DNA from 4 places in the Pseudosulfitobacter sp. DSM 107133 genome. Region 2 is predicted to be linked to each of the others. Evidence: riboswitches for the same ligand, from Rfam matches in the RefSeq annotation. Region 2 holds a riboswitch; each other region holds the start of a gene.

The links. A riboswitch is a leader RNA that binds a small molecule or an ion and turns the genes downstream of it on or off. The one in region 2 is predicted to bind cobalamin.
Region 1: it holds a riboswitch for cobalamin, as region 2 does, so the genes downstream of both, DSM107133_RS23155 (energy-coupling factor ABC transporter permease) here and DSM107133_RS24560 (ABC transporter substrate-binding protein) in region 2, are expected to answer to the same signal.
Region 3: it holds a riboswitch for cobalamin, as region 2 does, so the genes downstream of both, DSM107133_RS17070 (DUF1636 domain-containing protein) here and DSM107133_RS24560 (ABC transporter substrate-binding protein) in region 2, are expected to answer to the same signal.
Region 4: it holds a riboswitch for cobalamin, as region 2 does, so the genes downstream of both, DSM107133_RS12400 (TonB-dependent receptor) here and DSM107133_RS24560 (ABC transporter substrate-binding protein) in region 2, are expected to answer to the same signal.

The regions. Positions count from the first base shown of each region.
Region 1 covers NZ_CP085159.1:102,570-104,767, forward strand. The annotation lists gene DSM107133_RS23150 (alkaline phosphatase) at 1-422, shown strand, start outside; cobalamin riboswitch at 676-886, shown strand; gene DSM107133_RS23155 (energy-coupling factor ABC transporter permease) at 930-1,610, shown strand; gene DSM107133_RS23160 (helix-turn-helix domain-containing protein) at 1,683-2,111, opposite strand.
Region 2 covers NZ_CP085162.1:23,865-26,062, reverse strand. The annotation lists gene DSM107133_RS24570 (TRAP transporter substrate-binding protein) at 1-242, shown strand, start outside; gene DSM107133_RS24565 (TRAP transporter small permease subunit) at 296-823, shown strand; cobalamin riboswitch at 867-1,062, shown strand; gene DSM107133_RS24560 (ABC transporter substrate-binding protein) at 1,233-2,198, shown strand, end outside.
Region 3 covers NZ_CP085154.1:3,428,235-3,430,432, reverse strand. The annotation lists gene cobW (cobalamin biosynthesis protein CobW) at 1-596, opposite strand, end outside; gene DSM107133_RS17070 (DUF1636 domain-containing protein) at 593-973, opposite strand; cobalamin riboswitch at 1,068-1,285, opposite strand; gene DSM107133_RS17065 (IclR family transcriptional regulator) at 1,397-2,198, opposite strand, start outside.
Region 4 covers NZ_CP085154.1:2,529,919-2,532,116, reverse strand. The annotation lists gene DSM107133_RS12400 (TonB-dependent receptor) at 1-1,014, opposite strand, end outside; cobalamin riboswitch at 1,148-1,353, opposite strand; gene DSM107133_RS12395 (DUF2312 domain-containing protein) at 1,490-1,753, shown strand; cobalamin riboswitch at 1,868-2,047, shown strand; gene bluB (5,6-dimethylbenzimidazole synthase) at 2,097-2,198, shown strand, end outside.

The DNA of each region.
Region 1 (2,198 bases), on a different replicon from region 2:
CCCTGATCATCGTGACGGCTGATCATGAACATGCGCTGGCCTTCAATGGTTATTGCGGGCGTGGGTCGGACATCCTTGGCCTGTGCATGGGCATCGACGGCGAAGGCGTGGCGCATACCGGGGAGCCCGAATTGGGAGCCGACAATAAGCCGTTCACCGTCGCAGGCTACCTGAACGGTGCGGGATCGGTTCTGACGGAACAAGCGGATGGTTCTTTCTTTGGTACGCGACCGGTGCTCACCGAAGAGGCCGCGACAGACCTGGACTATTTGCAGCAGGCGGTGGTTCCCAAGTCCTCCGAAACCCATTCGGGTGAGGATGTCGCCGCCTATGCCAAAGGCCCGTGGGCACACCTTGTCGATGGCACAATTGAACAGAACATGATTTTTCACATCATGAACTATGCCGCGACGGCCGAATAATCTGATTTGGTCTGATCACGACATCCCCAAGAGTTCCGCTCTTGGGGATGTTTTGCTTTTTCGGATGGAGACCAGGGAGATCCGTCCTGGGCTTAGTTTTTCTCGGAAAGTTGAAGAGATGAGTTGATGTAACTAGCTGTTTGATGGAGTAGTTTTGTGTTATCTCGCATCATACTTGGGCAAAATTTGGTTGCCACAGCGACTACACACCAACTGCATTCTACAAACCATCTTGACTCGGGCAGGCCGAGGATATCAGGTGCTCGGACTTGGTCCCAAAGCCGATTTGCGGCGGCGGGGTAAATGGGAACGCGGTAGGGACATCAAGTCCTGTCCTGATCCGAGACTGCCCACGCAACTGTGAGCGTTAGCTGCATTCCGAATACCACTGGAGAGATCCGGGAAGGTGAAATTGCAGCGATGAAGCGCGAGTCAGGAAACCTGCCAAGTACACTGTAACGCCTCTATGGAGGCATCTTGCACGATGGGTGCAGAAGGAACGAAATTATGCATATCGAACCTGGCGTCGTGGACGGCGCAAAAATTGTACTGGGGACTGCGACCGGTGTTGCTTCGGTTGGGATCGTCGCCAAGCTCGCTGTTGATCACGTGAAGCAGAACGGCAACATCTTAGCTTTGGCCGGACGCTCCGCTGCGGCAAGCGCGATGGTGCTAGGATTCTTTGAATTTCTGCCGCATCCACCTGTTGGCGTGTCAGAAGTACATTTGATACTTGGAACCACACTTTTCCTGATCCTCGGCACAGTTCCAACAGCTATTGGTCTGATCTTTGGTCTTGTAGCGCAAAGCTTCCTGTTTTCACCTTCCGACATTCCGCAATTGGGAATGAACCTGACCACGCTTATTCTGCCAGTTTTGGCAATGACCGCATTGGCACGAAGGATTATCCCGGCCGACACGCCGTACACCGAGGTTTCCTACACTCAAGCAGCAAAGCTATCTGCGGTGTTCCAAGGTGGCATTGTGGCGTGGGTGGCCTTCTGGGTTTTCTACGGACAGGGCTTTACCGCGGAGACCTTGGCAAACGCGGGAGCATTCGCGTCGGTCTACATCATCGTTGTTTTGCTTGAACCCATCATTGACCTTGGTGCTCTGGCTTTGGCAAAGACATTCCGGAGGTTCGAGAAAACAGGCCTTCCGCACGCCCGGCTCTATCAACCCGCCTAAGGTAAAAGCAGCCATGTACGACCGACCATTGTCGTTTTACACACCGTTTTGGATTGCGAGCAATTGGCGCGACTATGCGCCGATTGCATCGTGGTCGGTCAGACACTCTGAGTGATCGCGCAAGACCTCGAGAACCTTACAATCCGCGGTATTGCCTCCACTGCATTCGTGGATCATGCGCTTCAGTTCGGTCTGCAGCGCTTTCAAGCGATCCATCCGCAATTCGACCTGTTTGAGTTGTCGACGAGCGATGGAGTCGGCCTCGTGGCAAGATCGATCCGGATTGTCGCTAAGATCAAGTAGCTCGCGGATCGCCTCCAGCGGAAATCCCAACTGGCGCGCGTGTCGAATAAATGACAAGCGGTCGACTTCGGCGTCACCGTAACGCCGTTGCCCCCCTTCTGTGCGACCCGGTTCGGGCATCAACCCGATCTGTTCGTAATACCGGATGGTCTGAACTTTTGTTCCGGTCTTCTTTCCCAAACTTCCAATTGTAAGCATGTGACCTCCATATCTATAGTGTTGGTAGCTATAGCTATTGGCATGCACAAGCCACTGGTCTGTTCACGGGTCCGTGACAAACCGCCT
Region 2 (2,198 bases):
ACGACGAACGCGCTGCCGTCGATGCCGCCGTGGCGACAGCCGATGCCGCCAACCGCGCGTGGCTGGCCGAAGCGTCCGAATCCGGGCTGACCGCGCTTGAGGAAAAAGGCGTGACCGTACAGCGCCTGACCGCAGAAGAACGCGCCGTGTTCCGCGCAGCATCCAAGCCGGTGTATGAGTCGGACCTGATGCCTGCCGAAGACGTCAAGATCTGGACAGACCTGTCCGACAGCAACCGCTAAAAGCAACCGCCGGGCCCACAACCGGGCCCGGCATTTCCAGTGGAGACCGGCACATGCGCCACGTCATCATCTCGATCAGCAACAGCGTTCACGCCATCACGCGGCGGGCCGCGATTCTGGCTGTCTGCCTGATGTTCCTGACGGTCATGCTGCAAATCATTGCCCGCTATGTCTTTTCCGCGCCCCCGATCTGGACCGAAGATGTCGCCCGCTATGCGATGGTCTGGACCGGCCTGCTGGGCGCAACCCTGTCTTTCAAGACCCGCTCGGACGCGGTGCTGATGCAAAGCGTCTTTCCCAAACCGCCCCACATTCTGTCCGCACTTGGCGACGCCATCCAAAGCGCGGCCGTGCTGATTTTCGTCCTGCCGGTGGTCTATTTCTGCTTTGTGGGCCTGCGGGGCGGCTTTGCCAAAGGATATCTTGCCAGACAGTCGGGGCTGACCGCAGACACGCTTGGCATTCCGATGGTGTGGATTTCGGTGTCGGTGCCTCTGGCAATGATTATCATCCTGCTGCACCTCGCGGCCAGATGGGCCGGTGATACAGCCCGTGATACCACCCAGTCGCAGCTGGACTGATCTGGCAGGCAACAATCAACCATTGCGAGCGCAGAGGTTGCTGGCTAGAACACTCCCTGTCGGTTTCCGCAAGGAATCAAAAGGGAATCCGCCACCGGTCCGCCGGTGAACCGGAACTGCCCCCGCAACTGTAGGCGATGAGCGTGCAGCGATCATGCCACTGTGGCCCCGTGCCATGGGAAGGCCGCTGCCGTAACGACTCGCCAGTCAGGAGACCTGCCGACACCAAACGTAACGCGGCCCGGGCGGGGAGTCCGGGGAGGTGTCGAATGAAATTAATCCTGCGGTGCCCCCCGGCACCGGCCATCGCAAGCGCCCGTATGTCGACCGTTCCGGTTGCCGTGCAGGTCAGCCGTGGGTTCGCCATTCCCTCTTTGTCTCCGGGCGCATCACACACCGGAGACATACGATGTACAATAACACCCTGACGGCGGCCCTGCTGGGCGCGGTCTGTTTCGCGCCGATGGCGCAGGCCCAGACGAGCTATCCCCTGACGATCGAAAATTGCGGCGTCGACGTCACCTTTGACGCGGCCCCCGAAACGGCGATCACCGTCGGTCAGGCCGGCACCGAGCTGATGTATACGCTGGGACTTGGCGACAAGGTTGCCGGAACCTCGGTCTGGTTTACCAAAGTGCTGCCCGAGTTCACCGAACTGAACGCAGGCATCGAACGTCTGGCCGACAATGACCCCAGCTTTGAATCCGTGGTCGACAAGCGCCCCGATGTGGTTGTCGCGCAATATGAATGGCACATCGGCCCGCAGGGCATCGTTGCCACCCGCGACCAGTTTGCCGACCTTGGCATCGCGACCTTCGTGCTGCCCGCCGATTGCTGGGCCAAGGACAACAGCACCGGATCGGACGGCACCCGTCTGGCCATGTTCGAAATGGACAGCATCTATGCCGGTGTCACCCAGCTTGCGCAGATTTTCGACGTGTCCGAAAAAGGCGCGGCTCTGGTCGCGGATCTGAAAGCCCGCGAAGCGGCGGCCATCGAAAAGGCGGCGGCGCTGGATCTTGACGATGCTTCGGCCGTGTTCTGGTTCTCCTCCGCCGAGATGGACATCGACCCCTATGTCGCGGGCCGCAAGGGGCCTCCGGGTTACATGATGGACAAGCTCGGGCTGCGCAATGTCGTACAAAGCGACGAGGAATGGCCGGTTGTCAGCTGGGAAAGCATCGCCCGCGCCAACCCTTCGGTCATCGTCGTCGCCGAAATGGACCGGCGCCGTTTCGAGGCGGATGATGTGGAGAAAAAGCTGGAATTCCTGCGCAGCGATCCGGTGACCAGCCAGATGGACGCGGTCAGGAATGACCGTATCGTGATCCTGAATGCGCATTCGATGGACCCCTCGATCCGCAATGTCACAGCG
Region 3 (2,198 bases), on a different replicon from region 2:
CTGCGGGCGGCGGCGACGCCTTCGGGGCCGGCCAGATCGGCCTTGGACAGCAGCACGATGTCGGCGCAGGCGATCTGGTCCTCAAAGACTTCGGACAACGGCGTCTCGTGGTCCAGGCTTTGGTCGGCCTCGCGTTGGGCCTGTACCGCATCCAGATCGGGGGCGAACTGTCCCTTGGCGACAGCCTCGGCGTCGGCCAGCGCAATCACGCCGTCCACAGTGATCCGCGACCGGATTGCGGGCCATTCAAAGGCTTTCAACAGCGGTTTCGGCAATGCCAGCCCCGAGGTTTCGATCAGGATGTGATCGGGCGTCCGGGGCAGGGCCATCAGCGCCTCGATGGTGGGAATAAAGTCGTCGGCAACCGTGCAGCAGATGCAGCCGTTGGCCAGCTCGACAATGTTTTCAGCGGGGCAATTCTCGTCAGCGCAGGTTTTCAGAATGTCGCCATCCACACCCGCCGTGCCAAATTCGTTGACCAGCACCGCCAGACGTTTGCCGCCGTGGTTCTGCATCAGGTGGCGGATCAGTGTGGTTTTGCCCGCGCCCAGAAAGCCGGTGACAATGGTGACGGGGATTTTGGTAAGGTCGCTCATAGCGGCTGCTCCTGTGGGGGAATGCGGGCAATGGATTGTTTGCGGAACACCTGCGGGCGTTCGCGCCAGGGCACGATGCCGTCGGCGGTGGCGGCATAGGCCACGATCCCGTCGCGGATGTCCGGAAGGTGGGTGTCGGGGTCAAGATCGCCGTAGACATAGGTCCAGCGGTCGGCGCCACCTGACAGGATCAGCGAACAGCCGCGCGAACAGGCCGAAAGACATTCGGCACCCCGCAGGCGCACGCCGTCGGGCAGCGTGTCAGACAATGCATCGAACAGACGCTGGCCGGGGCGCAGCCCTTCACCGGTGTCGATCTGTCCTGCCTTGCAGGTCGTGCATATGGTGACGGTAACCGGGTCTTTTGCGCGCGTCATGTCTTCCCTCGTATTTCAATGGCGAAACAGGGGAAGGCCAGCAGGGAACGACATGCGAACAGCGTCCATCGCCGGTCGCGAAACACCCCGTTCGCCCGTTACAAACTACGCTGGCAGGTCTCCCGGCTTGCGGATTTTGGGCGCTTGGCCCAGCGATCCACCACCTTCCCAGCTATCAGGCCAGTGGTCAGCAGATCTATCCGGTCACGGTCGCGGGGGCGGCAGCGCTTTGCCTGCGCCCCTTTCGGGCCGTGGGCGTATCGCATTCCCTCTTCGCCTGTAAAAACAGGAACCAACGTGCGCCATGCATTCGTGATTTACCTGTGGCTGTCAAGCAAGGGAATGCAGGTGTCGCGCCATAGTTTCCAAAATTCTTACTAAACCGCTGAAATAAAACGACAGTATTCTCAACCCTTGAGTGTACTACAAGCTGCCCACAATGGCGCGGGCGGCCTCGATTGCGACGGGTGCGGATTGGCGCACAAATTCCTCGGGTGTCCATTCCGCCAGCGATGCGGCAACATGGATCGCGCCAAGCGGCCTGCCATCACGCCCGGTAATGGCGACCCCGATCGCAACCTCGCCCAGCACATATTCCTCGGTGACCATCGCGTAACCATTGCGGCGGGCCGTGCTGATACTGTCGATGATTTCATCCGGTTCGGTCCGGGTTTTCGACGTGTAGGGCTGCAATGGTGTGCGCAGGATAATGTCGCGTGCCGCGTCGTCGGGCAGCGCCGACAATACAGCGCGCCCGCCGGCGGTGCAAAATGTCGGAATGCTGTGCCCGACCAGGGTGGCGAAAAAGGTCTCGCGCTTGCTTTGTATCCGCAGGGCATAGATCAGGCGGGTTTCGTCAAACAGGCTTAGATCGACACGTTCGGGAATGGTTTTGCGCAGTTCCAGCAGCACCGGCGTGGCCTTTTGCACAACGGGGTCCATGCGCAGTACATCCAGCGTGTGGTCCAGCAGGCGCAACCCGGGCAAATAGCCCCGATCATCGGCGCTGCGCCGGATATAGCCCAATTTGACCAGCGTATGCACCAGACGTTGCGCCGCCGACCGGTCGATGCCGGCGCGCTGGGCGATGTGCGACAAGCTAAGGGGACCGTCGGCGCGGTGAAATGCGCCCAGCACCTGCATGGCGCGCGCCGCAGAGCGGACAAACAGCCGGTCTTCGTCTGCATGAAAATTGGTCGCTTTGGGTGAATCCGATCTGAGAATG
Region 4 (2,198 bases), on a different replicon from region 2:
CGAATAGCTGGCGCCAAAGGCCAGATCGACCGCGCCGGCCTGTGTCACAGCTTTGTAGGATGCTTCGGTGCGCTGACCGTGGAAATCACGGTTAAAGCCGATTGGGTATTCGCGTTTGGTGTCGGTATAGGTCAGCGAAATCGTGTGATCGACCGCAGCGCCTTCAATTTCGGCATAGACCCGTGTGCCCAGTCGTTTGGTCAGTTCCTGATCTGCGGTATCAGCCAGAACATAGGCAGGCGCGGGAAATCCGTCCTGGTCTGTTTCGCTGTCGATATAGTTCAATGCAAAACCCAGCGTGACCAGATCAGTGGCATCATAAGACCCCGTCAGGATCAGCGTTGTGCCTTTGAATCCATCGGCTTCGGGGTTGACGCGGTCGTTTTCCTCAAAAGCGGAAAACCCCTTGGTGCGCGCATGGCTCAGCGTCAGGGCCAGTTCGCCCCGCTCGGCCTTGGTGGTGACGCCAAAGGTGGCGGCATAGGTGTCAAAGCTGCCTGCCTCGACGCTATAGCTCAGATGGGTGCCCATTTCGGTGGCGCGTAGGGTGGTGATGTTGACCACGCCACCAATCGCTTCCGATCCGTAGATCGCCGATTGCGAGCCTTTCAACACTTCGATGCGCCCGACGCCAGCAGTGGTCAGCGCGCCAAAATTGTATTGGGTCTGGACGCTGGAAGGGTCGGTCACGTCGATGCCGTCGATATAGACCGGCACATATTTGCCGGACAGTCCGCGCACGCGCAGCACGGACGATGTGCCCAGACCGCCATTGCCCGAAAGCGAAACGCCCGGCAGCGTGTCCAGCGTTTCGGATACGCGCACGCTGCTGCTTTTTTCGATCTCATCCTGTTCGACCACCTCGACCACAGTGCCGGTGCGCTTGGTCTCAACAGGTGTCTGGCTGGCCGATACCGTGATCGTGCCCAGGTCAAAGGCATCGTCCTGCGCCAAGGCCACGCGGGGCAGGGTGGCCAGTGCTGCTACAGATGCCGAAGCAAGTAGATGTTTCATAAAATTGTCCCCTTACGGACGGGTCGGTTGGGTCCGACCCTTTGGTCGTCGATATGGGAAAGACAAAACGCCCTCCGCCGGTGAAATGCCACCAAAGCGGTCAGGCCGCCGACACACACGCTCCCCGCGTCCGTATCCGGGTGATCCCTTTGGCAGGTCTCCTGACTTGCGGGTCGATGCGGGGCCGTGCCTTCCCGAGGTTCGATGACCCAGTGGCATATGACGGCCGCGCTCACCGCTAACAGTTGCGGGGGCAGTCACGGATTTGGGGAAATTGCCCCGCACCGCGTTCCCTTAAACGACGAGTCACCCCGTCGAACCAAAGTATGCGTGGCTTATCGCCTGTGCCGTCACCGATCAAGTCGCGAATGCGACCCGCCATTGGGGCCAAGCGTCAAAGTGGTCTTGCAGGCAACAGGGGGGGGCGGTATCGGTTGGGTCTTGCCCGAGCAGCACCGATTGAAGGACGCACCCCATGACCGACACCGCCACCAACCTTGAAAGCTATCGTGTAACCGCCGACGAACTGCGCCAGTTCATCGAACGTATCGAACGTCTGGATGCCGAGAAAAAAGACATCGCCGAGCAGCAAAAAGAGGTGATGGCCGAAGCCAAGGGGCGCGGCTATGACACCAAGGTGATCCGCAAGGTGATCGCGCTGCGCAAACGCGAGCCCGACGACATCGCCGAAGAAGAGGCGGTTCTGGAAATGTACAAAGAAGCGCTTGGCATGAGCTGACGCAGAGGCGGGGCGCGCGCTGGTGCCCCGCCGACTTCGAGGGCGGCTGTTCATCCACCGTTTCCCGCACGGGCCCGATCCCCCCTTTCGCCCTTGTCCCCCATTTGCCTTGCGTGCATCCTGGCTCCGTCTGGTGCCCGCTCGTCGGGAGAATCGGGAATCCGGTGAAACTCCGGGACGTGCCCAACGCTGTAACGGTGATGGCCACGCGCAGATGCCACTGGAGCGATCCGGGAAGGCGCGCGGGCCAGGTGACCCCAAGTCAGAAGACCGGCCAGACAGCACAGCGTGCCCCGCGTGGACGGCAGGGGCGCCGCATAAACGTGTTGTTGGGGATCAAACAATGACGAAATCAACCGCTCTGGCGCAGGCTGCGGCCTTTTCCACTGCCGAACGCGATGCCGTTTACAAGGCCATCTATACCCGCCGCGACGTGCGCGACCAG